2 regions of the Streptomyces sp. NPDC020845 genome follow, and region 2 is predicted to be linked to the other one. Evidence: riboswitches for the same ligand, from Rfam matches in the RefSeq annotation. Region 2 holds a riboswitch; the other holds the start of a gene.

Region 1 (7,158 bases), on a different contig from region 2:
TATCTGGCGCTGCTCGGCTACGCCGCGGCGCACGCCGACTCCACCCAGACCCTGGTCGGCGCCTCCGGGTCCATCTCCGGAGTCCTGGGCGCCTTTCTGTGGCTGTTTCCCCGGGCCCGGGTGACCAGTCTCTTCCCGTTTCTGTTCTTCCTGCCGCTGCGCTTCCCCGCCTGGGTGGTGCTGATCTTCTGGTTCGCGCTCCAGTGGCTGGCCGCCCGCGGGGCCGCCGACCGCCCCGGCGTCGCCTACCTCGCCCACCTCGTGGGGTTCAGCCTCGGGTTCCTCTACGCGTGGGCCCGCTTCGGGCGGACGACTAGAGTGAGCAGGGCAGTCAGGTCCAGCGAGGGAGAAAGCCAGCCGTGATCACTTCGATCGTGCTCATCAAGACCAGCGTGGACCAGATCCCCGAGATCGCCGAGCAGATCGCCGCGCTCGACGGCGTGAGCGAGGTCTACTCGGTCACCGGAGCGCACGATCTGATCGCGATGGTGCGGGTGGCCCGGCACGACGACCTCGCGGACGTCATCCCGGGCCGGATCAGCAAGGTGCCGGGCGTGGCCTCCACCGAGACCCATATCGCCTTCCGCACCTACTCCCAGCACGACCTCGAGGCCGCCTTCGCGATCGGCCTCGACGGCTGAGCCCTCTCGTGGGACGTCACCCGCGGTCCGGGACGCAGCGCCCGTCCTCGGTGCGGTAGCTCCACTTCGCACCGTCCCGGACCAGTTCCTTCACCGCGCCGACGAACCGCTCGACGTGCTCGTCCGGGGTGCCCGCGCCAAAGCTGACCCGGATGGCGTTCAGCGACCGCTCCCCCGGCGCGGCCTCCGGGGCCCCGCACTCGCCCGCCTCCCCGGGCTCGCCGCCCAGCAGCGTGCGCACCAGCGGATGCGCGCAGAACAGGCCGTCGCGTACGCCGATGCCGTACTCCGCGGAGAGCGCGGCCGCGAAATGCGAGCTGTTCCAGCCCTCCACGACGAACGAGATGACGCCCACCCGGGGCGCGTCATCCCCGAACAGCGACAACACCCGCACCTCGGGCACCTCCGCCAGCCCCGCGCGGACCTTGCCGATCAGCTCCCGCTCCCGCGCCACCAGGGACTCGAACCCGGCCTCGGTCAGCGCCTTGCAGGCCGAGGCGATCGCGTACGCCCCGATGACGTTCGGCGAACCGGCCTCGTGCCGGGCCTCGGTGGTGTGCCACTCCACGTCCACCCCACCGTGATCCTTACGGGCCACCTTGCGGCTGGCGCCACCGCCCGCCAGATACGGCCGGGCCTCGCTCAGCCAGTCCGCCCGCCCCGCCAGCACCCCGGCCCCGAAGGGCGCGTACAGCTTGTGCCCGGAGAACGCGACCCAGTCGACGTCCAAGGCCGCGATGTCCACGGGGTGATGCGGGGCCAGCTGCGCGGCGTCCAGCACGATCCGGGCGCCGTACGCATGGGCCACCTCCGCCAGCTCCCGCACCGGCCACAGCTCACCGGTCACATTCGAAGCACCGGTCACACACACCAGCGCGGCACCCGTGTTCGCCTCAGCTCGCCAGTCGGCCAGCGCCCGCTCCAGGGTCCGGGCGGCCTGCCTCGGGGAGCGCGGCGCGCTCAGATAGCCGACCTCGACGTCTTCTCGCTGCTGCCACGGCAGCAGCGAGGCGTGGTGCTCCGTCTCGAACACGAACACCCGGGTGCCCTGCGGGAGGGCGGCGGCGAGGAGGTTGAGCGAGTCGGTGGTGGCGCGGGTGAAGATCACCTGGTCATCGGGGCGGCAGCCGAGGAAGGCCGCGACATCCCTGCGGCTGTTCTCGAACAGATCGGTGGACAGCTGCGAGAGATACCCGGCCCCGCGGTGCACGCTGCCGTAGTACGGGGCGTAAGCCGCGATGTCGTCCCACACCCGCTGCAGGGCCGGGGCGCTGGCGGCGTAGTCCAGCGCGGCGTAGCTCACCTCACCGCCGGTGACGAGCGGGACGAGGACATCACGGCCGAGGACGGGCAGCGGGGCAATGGTTGCGGTGGCGGCAGCGGCGGTCGCGGACATGGCGAAGTCTCCCGGGGGGACGAAGTGGTGAATGCGTCACGCGCGGGCAGGCGGCAGCCCGCCGCCGGGCACGTGGAGAGGAAACTCACCGCACGGACGAGAGCCGTGCGAAATGAGGAAAAATCACGGAAAAGGGCCCGACGGCCCTAGCGCATTCGCTGCATCACGGAAGAACTCCCTCGACAACCAGGACCCCTGGGTTCCGCGAGGGGTCCGCGCTTGCCGCAGACCTCATTGCCTGCGACCTGGTCATCACCCGGGGCACCCCGCCACGGACGGAGGGTTGCCGGACAGCGGGCCGGGGCCGAAGTCGCTGTCACTCGTGACCTGCGCAGGAGTATGCCATGCCCCGTCACGAACCGAGACCCCTGTCCGCGATACGGACAGGGGTCCCGTGGGGCCTCTTGAGAATCGGGGCTACGCGTTCGTGGCCAGTACCCAGCGTTCCAGGGAGGCCCGGGCCGCGCCCGAGTCGATGGATTCGGCTGCCTTCTCGATGCCGACCGCGATGCGCTCCGTGAGGGGCTTGCCGCCCGGGCCGCCCTCCAGCGCGACCAGGGCGGCCGCCGAGTTGAGCAGTACCGCGTCGCGGACCGGGCCGCGCTCCCCGGCCAGGAGGCGCCGGGCGACGTCCGCGTTGTACGAGGGGTCGGCGCCGCGCAGGGCGTCCACCGGGACGAGGTCGATGCCGACGTCGCGCGGGTCGAAGGTCTCCTGGCGTACGGTGCCGCCCTCGACCACCCACACCTGGGAGGTCGAGGTGACGGTCAGCTCGTCGAGGCCGTCGTCGCCGCGGACGACCAGCGCGGAGGTGCCGCGCTCGGCGAGCACACCGGCCATGATGGGCGCCATCTTGGCGTCCGCGACCCCGGTGGCCTGGGCGCGCACTCGGGCCGGGTTGGTGAGCGGGCCGAGGAAGTTGAAGATGGTGGCGATGCCGAGTTCGCTGCGCGCGGTGCCGACATGGCGCAGCGAGGGGTGGAACTTCACCGCGAAGCAGAAGGTGATGCCGGCTTCCTCGGCGACCTCGGCCACCCGCCGCGGGCTCAGGTCCAGGTTGACGCCGAGCTTCGCGAGGACGTCGGAGGAGCCGCTGGCGGAGGACGCGGCGCGGTTGCCGTGCTTGACGACCTTCGCACCGGTGCCCGCCACCACGAGGGCCGACATGGTGGAGATGTTGACGGTCTTGGCCCGGTCGCCTCCGGTGCCGACGATGTCGACCGTCTCCCCGGGGACCTCGATCACGTTCGCATGCTCGTACATCGTGCGGACCAGACCGGACACCTCCGCCACGGTCGCGCCCTTGGCGCGCAGCGCGACCGCGAAGCCGGCGATCTGTGCGTCGCTGGCCTCGCCGCGCATGATCCGGTCCATGACCCAGGCGGTGTCGTCGGTGGTGAGGTCGTGGCCGAGCAGCAGCGCGTCGAGTACGTCCGGCCAGGTGCGGGCCGTCGCGCGGTTGTCGCCTCCGGCTGGGGTCACAACGTCCATGGTCCGCTCCTGGATCTCGGCTGGGCAGGGATGGGTCCGCGCAGTTCAGCTGTGCCGCGGCTGGCCCCTGGCAAGCCTATCGGCGCGGGCGGGGCACGCGGTCCCGTGCCCGGGTACCGGACGGACGGCAGCAGGACGGCAGCAAGCCGAGGGCCCCGGCCCGGACCGTGTGGTCCGGGCCGGGGCCCTGGTGTGTGGCGTACAGCTGAGGTGTTCGCTGAGAGATCAGTGGTGGCCGTGGCCGCTGGTGATCTCCCTGTACTCCTCGGTGGTCGGCTTGGGGATCACGTTGTCCTCGCCGTAGTAGCCCTTGGACAGCTTCGCCCGGAGCTTCTGCGAACCCTTTATCTTCCGGCGGACACCGTTCTCGTCCACCGCGGGGCCGACCTCGTACGGCTTGGGCTGCTCATGCTGGGTGAGCTTGTGCAGGTCCTCCTGCGACAGCGGCTCGTGCACCTCGATGAACTCGCCGTGCGGCAGCCGCTTGATGATGCCGGTCTCGCGGCCGTGCAGCACCTTGTCCTTGTCGCGCCGCTGCAGACCCAGGCAGATCCGCTTGGTGACGATGAAGGCCAGCACCGGTCCGGCGAAGAAGCCGATCCGGACGAACCAGGTGATCGAGTTGATCGACAGGTGGAAGTGGGTGGCCCACAGGTCGTTTCCACCACCGACCAGCATCACCAGGTAGGCGGTCAGCCAGGCGACACCGAAGGCGGTCCGGGTCGGGACGTTGCGCGGGCGGTCCAGGATGTGGTGCTCACGCTTGTCGCCGGTGATCCAGGACTCGATGAAGGGGTAGACCCCGATCGCGAAGAGGACCAGCGGGAAGAGCACGATCGGGATGAAGACGCCCAGGACGAGCGTGTGGCCCCAGGCGTTGATCTCCCAGCCGGGCATCACACGGACCAGACCCTCGGCGAAGCCCATGTACCAGTCGGGCTGGGCGCCGGTGGACACCTGGTCCGGCCGGTACGGTCCGATGGCCCAGATCGGGTTGATCGTGGCGACCGCGGAGAGGATCGCGATCACGCCGAAGACCAGGAAGAAGAAGCCGCCCGCCTTGGCCATGTAGACCGGCAGCAGGGGCATGCCGACCACGTTCTTCTCGGTCTTGCCGGGGCCCGGGTACTGCGTGTGCTTGTGGTAGAAGACCAGGATCAGGTGCGCGACCAGCAGGCCGAGCATGATGCCCGGGAGCAGCAGGACGTGGACCGGGTAGAGCCTGGGGATCAGGTCCATGCCGGGGAACTCGCCGCCGAACACGAACATCGAGATGTAGGTGCCGACGACCGGGATCGACAGGAACACACCCTCGATGAACCGCAGACCGGTGCCGGAGAGCAGGTCGTCGGGGAGCGAGTAGCCGGTGAAGCCGGTCAGCATGCCGAGGAAGAACAGCAGGAAGCCGAACAGCCAGTTGATCTCGCGCGGCTTGCGGAACGCGCCGGTGAAGAAGACGCGCATCATGTGCACGAGCATCGCGGCGAGGAAGATCAGCGCGGCCCAGTGGTGGATCTGCCGGATCAGCAGACCGCCGCGCACCTCGAAGCTGATGTCGAGCGTCGAGGCGAACGCCTCGGACATCCGCACGCCCTGCATCGGGACGTACGGGCCGTGGTACGTGACCTCTTCCATGCTGGGGTGGAAGAACAGCGTCAGATACACACCCGTGAGGATGATGATGATGAAGCTGTAGAGCGCGACCTCACCCAGCATGAAGGACCAGTGGTCCGGGAAGATCTTGCGCATATTGGCCTTGGCCAGGCTGTAGACGCCCAGTCGGCCGTCGGCCCAGTCGGCCACACGCTCGCCCGCGGGGGCCTTGCGGCCGCGCTGCGTTTCAGTTGCAGTACTCATCCGCGCTCCCAGAATGCAGGACCGACGGGCTCCGCGAAGTCGCCCTTGGCTTCGAGGTAACCGTCCTTGTTGACGCCGATCCGCAGCTGCGGCAGGGCGTGCCCGGCCGGGCCGAAGATCACGCGGCCACCGTCGGAGAGGTCGAACGTCGACTGGTGGCACGGGCACAGGACGTGGTGCGTCTGCTGCTCGTACAGGTTGATCGGGCAGCCGACGTGGGTGCAGATCTTCGAGAACGCGACGATGCCGTCGTGCGACCAGTCCAGCTCGCGCTTGTCCTTGATGTTCTCCGGCTGCAGCCGGACCAGCATCAGGGCCGCCTTGGCGATCTGCGTCTGGAAGTCGTGGTCCGACTCCTTCATGCCCTCGGGCATGGCGAAGGTGAGCGAGCCGACCGCGATGTCCTCGGGCCGCAGCGCCAGCATGGTGTTGTAGTTCATCAGGCGCTTGCCCTTGGCCCACTTGGTGTGCCGGAGCTTGTCCTGCGGCAGCGGGCCGAGGTCGCGCAGCAGCACCAGGCCGGCCAGCGGCACCAGGGTCAGCGCGCCGAAGAGGGTGTTCCGGGCCAGCTTGCGCCGGCCGAAGCCGGACTCGGCGGCGCCCGCCGCGAAGTCCTCCAGGACCTTGGCCTTGACCTCGGGTGCGGCCTCGATCGGGTGACGCTCGTCGGCGATCTCCACATCGGACATCAGGGTGCGGGCCCAGTGGACCGCGCCCGCGCCGATGGTGAACAGCGCGATGCCGAGGGTCAGGCCGAGCGAGAAGTTCAGCGCGCTGACGTGGCCGAGCGGGAAGACATAGATGATCTTGTCGACCGGGAAGGCCACATACGAGGCGATGAAGGCGATCGTCGCCAGCATCGAGATCGTGAACAGCAGCGCGATCGTGCGCTCGGAGCGCTTCGCGGCGCGCTCGTCGATGTCCTGCTGGCGGTGCTCATGCGGGGGCAGACCCGGGTCGGCGAACGGATTGCCGGCCGCCTCTACCTCGCCGCCCTCTCCCCGCTCGTGTGGCAGGTTTTCGTCTGGTTGTGAAATGTCGTGGCTACTCATGACTTCTTGGCCTTTGCGGTCCGGGCGGCGACCCAGATGGTCAGGACGATCATGGCACCCATACCGAAGACCCAGCCGAACAGACCCTCACTGACCGGGCCCAGGCCGCCGATCTCCATACCGCCGGGGGTCTTGGTCTTGTCGCTGTTGACCGTGTCCAGGTAGGCGATGATGGCCTTCTTCTTCTCCTCCGGCATCACGGTGTCCGGGAAGGAGGGCATGTTCTGCGGGCCCGTCTGCATGGCCTCGTAGAGGTGCTTGGGGGACACACCCTCGAGGGACGGCGCGTACTTGCCGTTGGTCAGGGCGCCGCCCTTGCCGACGAAGTTGTGGCACTGCGCGCAGTTGGTACGGAAGAGCTCACCGCCCTCGGCGATGTCCGCGCCCGCCGGGTTGTACTGCTCCTTGGTCGGTGTCACCGGGCCGGGGCCGAGCGAGGCGATGTACGCGGACAGCTGCTCGATCTGGGCGTTCGAGTAGATGTTCTTCTTCTTCGGCACCTGGGCGCCGGGCTGCTGCGCGGGCATACGGCCGGTGCTGACCTGGAAGTCCACGGCGGCGGAGCCGACGCCGACCAGGCTCGGACCGTCGGTCGTACCCTGACCGCCGGTGCCGTGGCAACTGGCACAGCCGACGGCGTAGAGCTTCTTGCCCTCCTCGATGGCGAGGGACTGGGCGGAGCTGTCATCGGCCTTCGCCTCGCTCGGCGAGAACGCGGCGT
Region 2 (7,158 bases):
CCCCGACCAGGCGCGCGCCCACCCCGGCGCCGCGCCCGCGCTCTCCCGGCTCGCCCCGGGGCTGCGCTCCGTCGCGGTGATCACCGGCCGTCCGGCCGCCCTCGCCGTGGCGTACGGCGGCTTCGCCGAGACCGACGGCCTCGACCACCTGGTGGTCCTCGGCCACTACGGCGCCGAGCGCTGGGACGCCGCCGACCGTGAGATCACCGCCCCGCCCCCGCACCCGGGCGTCGCGGCGGCCCAGGCCGAACTCCCGGACGTACTCGCCGCGGTCGGTGGCGGGGGCGGCGCCACCGTGGGCGCCACCGTGGAGGAGAAGGGGCGCGCCGTCGCCGTCCACACCCGCCGCGCCGCCGATCCGCAGGGCGCCTTCGAGGCGCTGCGCGAACCGCTGCGCCACCTCGCCGAGCGGCACGGGCTGATCGTCGAGCCCGGCCGCCTGGTGCTCGAACTGCGCCCGCCGGGCATGGACAAGGGCGTCGCCCTCACCGAGTACGTACGGGAGACCGGGGCCACGGCGGTGCTGTACGCGGGCGACGACCTGGGTGACCTGGCCGCGTTCGCGGCAGTGGAACGGCTCAGGTCGCAGGGGGTGCCCGGGGTGCTGGTGTGCAGCGGCAGCACCGAGGTCACCGAGCTGGCCCAGCGCGCCGACCTGGTGGTCGACGGCCCCGCGGGGGTCGTGGACCTGCTGACTTCCCTGGCCCAGGCGATCGGGCACTGAGGAGCCCCGCGTGAGCCGCGGGCGGCAGACCTTTCCGGGCCGCGGGCGGCAGACCTCACCGAACCCCAGGTGTCAGGTCTCCGTCAGCTCCCGCAGCTGCGCGAGGAACCACTGCGCGGGCGGCAGCGCCGTCGCCGCGGTCACCAGCCGCTTCGTACGCTCCGCCCGCTCGCCGTCCCCCATCGACAGCGCCTCGTGCAGCGCCCGCGCCGTCGCCTCGATGTCGTACGGGTTGACCACCAGCGCGGCCTCGCCCAGCTCCGCGTACGCCCCGGCCTCCCGCGACAGCACCAGCGCGCAGCCGCGCTCGGAGACCACCGGCACCTCCTTGGCGACCAGGTTCATCCCGTCCCGGATCGGGTTGACCAGGGCCACGTCCGCCAGCCGGTAGGCGGCCAGCGACCGCGCGAAGTCGTCCTTCACATGGAGGGCGACCGGCTGCCAGCCTTCCGTGCCGTACTCGGCGTTGATCCCGTCGGCGACCCGCCGCACCTGCTCGGTGTAGTCGCGGTAGACGGCCAGGTCCTGGCGGGAGGGGTAGGCGAAGGCGATGTGCACCACGCGCTCCCGCCACTCGGGGCGGGTCTCCAGCAGCCGCCGGTAGGCCAGCAGCCCGCGGACGATGTTCTTGGACAGCTCGGTGCGGTCCACCCGGACCACGGTTTTGCGCCCGGGGCCGATCTGCGCGCGCAGGGCCGTCAGCCGCTCGTCGACGTCCGCGGCCCGGGACCGCTGGAGCAGGAAGTCCGCGTCCGCGCCGAGGCCGTGCACGCCCAGCCGGGTCTCGCGCCCGTCGAGGCGCACGGACAGCCGCGCGCCGTCCCGCACCACCTCCGCGCCGAGCACGGCCGCGGCGCAGTCGGCGAAGGCCAGGGCCCAGCGCTCGGTGAGGAACGCGGCGCGGTCACCGCCGAGGATGCCGCGCAGCACGCCCGCCGCCACATCGTCCGGCAGCAGCCGGTAGTAGTCCGGGGGCGCCCAAGGGGTGTGCGAGAAGTGGCCGATCCGCAGGTCCGGCCGCCGTTCGCGGAGCAGTCCTGGCACCAGCGCCAGGTGGTAGTCCTGGATCAGCACGGCCGCGCCGTCGGCGGCCTCCTGGGCGAGGGCGTCCGCGAAGGCCGCGTTGTACGCCTCGTAGGCGTCCCATTGGGCGCGGAACTCCGCGCCGAAGACCGGTTCGAGCGGCGTCTGGTAGAGCAGGTGGTGGACGAACCACAGCACCGAGTTCGCGATGCCGTTGTACGCGGCGTCGAAGACCTCCGGCGCGATGTCGAGCATCCGCACCAGCTGCCCGCCGGTGTCGCCCGCATCCAGATGCCCGGCCCCGGCCCTCCTGGCCGCCTCGCGGTCGCCGTCGCCCAGCGCCGCGCAGACCCATACGGCCCCGGCGTCCGGCCCTATGGCACTGAGACCGGAGACCAGCCCGCCGCCGCCGCGCTTGGCGTCGAGTGAACCGTCCTCCCGCAGGGTGTAGGAGACCGGGCCGCGGTTGGACGCGACGAGGACCTGTGCAGCACTGTGCTCAGAGGCCATGTCGCGTACCTAGCCACCTCATGCGTCGCGCAAACGTGCGTGCGGTTTCTTGCCCCTGTCGGCGGCCCCCGGCAGGGCCGAGGGCCGGGGCGTCACGCCGCCCGCCGCTCCACATACTCCGGGATCTCGATCATCGGCGGCCGCTCCACCGTGTCCACATCGCTGGTCCGCGCCACAAAACCGGCCTCGCCCCGGTCGAACTGGGTCAGCCGCGGTCGCACCAGATGCCCGCGGGCCAGCCGCAGCTGGGCCGTGCGGTAGATCGTGGCCGCCATCCGGCCGAGCGCCTGCGGGTCCTGGTGGCGGTGGATGCGCACCCCGAGGTCGACCTGGGCGAGCGCGTCGAGCCCGACCGTGTGCAGCGAGTCGACGAGAATGGCGAGTTCCACCCCGTATCCGACGGGGAACGGCAGCCGCTCCAGCAGCGAGCGGCGCGCCGCGTACTCACCGCCGAGCGGCTGTACGAAACCGGCCAGTTGCGGCCAGTGCAGATTGAGCAGCGGCCGGGCGACCAGCTCGGTGACCCGTCCGCCCTGGCCTACGGCGCCACCGAGCGGCCGGTCGTACATCCCCTTGACCAGCTGTACGTCCGGGTCGGTCAGCAGCGGGCCGACGATCCCTGAGACGAAGCGGGCGTCGAATTCGCGCAGGTCGGCGTCTATGAAGCAGATGATGTCGCCGCTGGTCGCCAGCAGCGAGCGCCACAGCACCTCGCCCTTGCCGGGCAGCGCCGGCAGCTCGGGCAGCAGGGAGTCCCGGTGCACAACCCTCGCCCCGGCCGCCGCGGCGACCTCGGCGGTGCGGTCGGTGGACCCGGAGTCCACCACCACCAGCTCGTCGACCAGGGGCGCGGCCTCGCCCATCAGCTCGCGGCGGATGGCCGCGGCGATGTCGCCGACCGTCGCCTCCTCGTTGAGGGCGGGCAGGACGACGCTCACGGTCCGGCCCGTGGCGCGCTTGGCGGCGAGCAGGCGCCTCAGCGGACGGTCGTCGGCGGACCAGGACCGCTCCTTCAGCCAGCGCTCGACATCTTCCAGCACGGCCATGCCTCCCTGTTGTGGGTCGCGCGCGTCAGCTGTGATCCATCTCGCGCTTCGGACGACTATCTCAACCATCCGGGCCTTCGGTTACAGTCTTGAACAGCGCACGTGACCGCTGTATGTCGGGGGTCCCGTGCGATAAACACGCCGGTTCGGCCGGCGTCATACCGCTCATCCAGAGGGGCAGAGGGAACGGCCCGTTGAAGCCCCGGCAACCCTCCAGCCAGTCCTGATTCGTCATGCGAAGCGGGGCCCGGCTAGGGAAGGTGCCAATTCCGGCTCGCGGCGAGATGCGCCGTGAGGAAGATGAGGAGAAAGGGCCTCGCCTCCATGGCTGTGCAAGCTGTCGAAAGCTCTACCGGTTCCACTGGTTCTGCCGGTTCCGCTGGTTCCTCCGTCTCGCTCGGCCCCGCCGTCGCCCTGTCCTGTCGCGAGTGCGGGGAGCGTTTCCCCCTCGGCCCCATTTTCGCCTGTGCGGAGTGTTTCGGACCGCTCGAAGTCGCGTACGACCTGCCGACCGGCGACCCCGAGGGGCTGCGCAAGCGGATCGAGGCCGGGCCGAACAACATCTGGCGCTACGCCCCGCTGCTGCCCGTCCCGGCGGACGTGGCCGACAAGCCGAACATCAACCCCGGCTTCACCAAGCTGGTGAAGGCCGACAACCTGGCCCGCGAGCTGGGGGTGACCGGCGAGCTGCACATCAAGGACGACTCCGGGAACCCGACGCACTCCTTCAAGGACCGCGTGGTCGCCCAGGCCGTCGAGGCCGCCCGCGCCTTCGGCTTCACCACCCTCTCCTGCTCCTCCACCGGCAACCTCGCGGGCGCGGTCGGCGCCGCGGCCGCCCGCGCGGGCCTGCGCTCCTGCACCTTCATCCCGCACGACCTGGAGCAGGGCAAGGTCGTCATGGCCGCCATCTACGGCGGCGACCTGGTCGCCATCGAGGGCACGTACGACGACGTCAACCGCTTCTGCAGCGAGCTGATCGGCGACCCGGCGGGCGAGGGCTGGGGCTTTGTCAACGTCAACCTCCGCCCGTACTACGCGGAGGGGTCCAAGACCCTCGCGTACGAGATCTGCGAACAGCTCGGCTGGCGGCTGCCGGACCAGCTGGTCATCCCGATCGCGTCCGGCTCGCAGCTCACAAAGATCGACAAGGGGCTGAAGGAGCTCATCGCGCTCGGCCTCGTCGAGGACAAGCCGTACAAGATCTTCGGCGCCCAGGCCGAGGGCTGCTCCCCGGTCTCCACCGCCTTCAAGGCCGGCCATGACGTGGTGCGGCCGCAGAAGCCGAACACCATCGCCAAGTCGCTGGCCATCGGCAACCCGGCGGACGGGCCGTATGTGCTGGACATCGCGCGCCGCACGGGCGGGGCGGTGGAGGACGTGAACGACGAGCAGGTCGTCGACGCGATCAAGCTGCTGGCCCGTACGGAGGGGATCTTCGCGGAGACCGCGGGCGGGGTGACCCTGGGCGTGGCGAAGAAGCTGCTCGAGAACGGGGTGCTGGACCCCACCCTCACCACCGTCGTGCTCAACACCGGAGACGGCCTCAAGACGCTTGACGCGGTCGCTCCGACGACTGGGCCCACGGCGGTGATCCGCCCGAGTCTCGACGCGTTCCGCGAGGCTGGTCTGGGCTGAATTGGCTCGGCTCATACCAGCTGGCTTGAATTCGCCCCTCGAATTCGCCCTCGCTTCCCGCAGCACTTCCCACAGAAGGTGAAACCCGCATGAGCGTCAATGTCCGGATCCCCACCATCCTCCGCACCTACACCGGCGGGCAGGCCGAGGTCAGTGCCGAGGGGGCGACCCTTGCCGAGGTCCTGACGGACCTGGACCGCAACCACCAGGGCATCGCGGCCCGCGTTCTGGACGACACCGGCAAGCTGCGCCGTTTCGTGAATGTCTACGTCAATGACGACGATGTGCGCTTCGCGGAGGGCCTGGAGACGGCGACCCCGGACGGCGCCGGTGTCTCGATCATTCCGGCGGTCGCGGGCGGCTGCTGAGCCGGTTCTGACCCCGCCCTGACCGCGGCTTAAACGGAATCCATAACCCCGGGTTAAACGGAATCGCCCCGTCCTGATAGAAACGGACGGGGCGATTCCGTGTCTTGAATCGCGATACAGTTGAGGGGATCCCCTAGCGTCGGCGCCTCGTCGGCCGCATATGAGAACTCGTCAACTTGTGCGTGAAGTGTGCGCGTGAATTGCCGGGTTAATCCCTTATGTCCGACCCGGCTTGCCCCGAATTCACGTGAATTTGCCACTTATTACCGTTCGACCGTCGCCAGAATTCTCGTCCGATTGACCTGTTGCACAGGGCAGTTGGACAGATACATTCAGCGGCGGTCGACGCGTTCCGGCGCACACCCCCCTCGACTCGGGGGGTGAGGTCTGACCCGGGTCCGCGGAGTGCGGTCCTGCGCAAGGGCCAGCAATAGGGGAGTTAGGAATGGCTCAGGGCACCGTCAAGTGGTTCAACGCGGAGAAGGGGTACGGCTTCATCGCGGTCGACGGTGGTGCGGACGTGTTCGTCCACTACAGCGCGATCCAGATGGACGGCTACCGCACCCTCGAGGAAGGCCAGCGGGTCGAGTTCGAGATCTCGCAGGGTCAGAAGGGGCCGCAGGCGGACATGGTCCGCGTGGCTGTTGGCTGAAGCGCGCCGACGCGAGGCAGCTGACTGGACTGTTCAAAGGGCCCGTACCCCCAGGGGTAGCGGGCCCTTTGACGTGACCGCAGACGATCACCGTCGTCGGCTTGTCCCACGCCCATGACCAGCGAGTCCTTCGCCGTAGCCCTTTGGGCGCTTGCACTCTAAGGGGTCGAGTGCTAATCATTGGCGTTAGCACTCTGAGAGTGAGAGTGACAGAAGGATCGGGTCGGTGAGGTCCGTCGGACCGTGCGGGGCAAGGAACCGCAAGGCAGACAGACCGTCCGTCGCGGGCGCCAGGCGCGGTCCGGAGCAATCCACCCCGTCTTGGGAGGACCACTTCACATGGCCAAGATCATCGCGTTCGACGAGGAGGCGCGGCGCGGCCTCGAGCGCGGGATGAACCAGCTCGCCGACGCCGTCAAGGTCACCCTCGGCCCCAAGGGTCGCAACGTCGTCCTCGAGAAGAAGTGGGGCGCCCCCACGATCACCAACGATGGTGTGTCCATCGCCAAGGAGATCGAGCTCGAGGACCCGTACGAGAAGATCGGCGCCGAGCTGGTCAAGGAGGTCGCGAAGAAGACGGACGACGTCGCCGGTGACGGCACGACGACCGCGACCGTCCTCGCCCAGGCGCTGGTCAAGGAGGGCCTGCGGAACGTTGCCGCGGGCGCCAACCCGATGGCCCTCAAGCGCGGCATCGAGAAGGCCGTCGAGGCCGTCTCCGCCCAGCTGCTCGAGCAGGCCAAGGACGTGGAGACCAAGGAGCAGATCGCCTCCACCGCCTCCATCTCCGCCGCCGACACCCAGATCGGCGAGCTCATCGCCGAGGCGATGGACAAGGTCGGCAAGGAAGGCGTCATCACCGTCGAGGAGTCGCAGACCTTCGGGCTCGAGCTCGAGCTCACCGAGGGCATGCGCTTCGACAAGGGCTACATCTCCCCGTACTTCGCCACCGACATGGAGCGTATGGAGGCGTCGCTCGACGACCCGTACATCCTGATCGTCAACTCGAAGATCAGCAGCGTGAAGGACCTCCTCCCGCTGCTGGAGAAGGTCATGCAGTCGGGCAAGCCGCTGCTGATCATCGCCGAGGACATCGAGGGCGAGGCCCTGGCGACCCTGGTCGTCAACAAGATCCGTGGCACCTTCAAGTCCGTCGCCGTCAAGGCCCCGGGCTTCGGTGACCGCCGCAAGGCCATG

What was found. A riboswitch is a leader RNA that binds a small molecule or an ion and turns the genes downstream of it on or off. The one in region 2 is predicted to bind S-adenosylmethionine.
Region 1: another riboswitch for S-adenosylmethionine. It lies ahead of ACH4U7_RS05815 (aminotransferase class V-fold PLP-dependent enzyme); the one in region 2 lies ahead of thrC (threonine synthase).

The regions. Positions count from the first base shown of each region.
Region 1 covers NZ_JBIRSJ010000002.1:421,600-428,757, forward strand. Annotated here, with positions in the region: gene ACH4U7_RS05805 (rhomboid family intramembrane serine protease) at 1-363, shown strand, start outside; gene ACH4U7_RS05810 (Lrp/AsnC ligand binding domain-containing protein) at 360-641, shown strand; gene ACH4U7_RS05815 (aminotransferase class V-fold PLP-dependent enzyme) at 658-2,037, opposite strand; SAM riboswitch class IV at 2,248-2,365, opposite strand; gene trpD (anthranilate phosphoribosyltransferase) at 2,455-3,528, opposite strand; gene ACH4U7_RS05825 (cytochrome bc complex cytochrome b subunit) at 3,754-5,385, opposite strand; gene ACH4U7_RS05830 (Rieske 2Fe-2S domain-containing protein) at 5,382-6,437, opposite strand; gene ACH4U7_RS05835 (c-type cytochrome) at 6,434-7,158, opposite strand, start outside.
Region 2 covers NZ_JBIRSJ010000009.1:184,621-191,778, forward strand. Annotated here, with positions in the region: gene otsB (trehalose-phosphatase) at 1-724, shown strand, start outside; gene ACH4U7_RS24445 (trehalose-6-phosphate synthase) at 797-2,257, opposite strand; gene ACH4U7_RS24450 (glucosyl-3-phosphoglycerate synthase) at 2,350-3,297, opposite strand; SAM riboswitch class I at 3,466-3,610, shown strand; gene thrC (threonine synthase) at 3,628-4,941, shown strand; gene ACH4U7_RS24460 (MoaD/ThiS family protein) at 5,031-5,309, shown strand; gene ACH4U7_RS24465 (cold-shock protein) at 5,755-5,961, shown strand; gene groL (chaperonin GroEL) at 6,301-7,158, shown strand, end outside.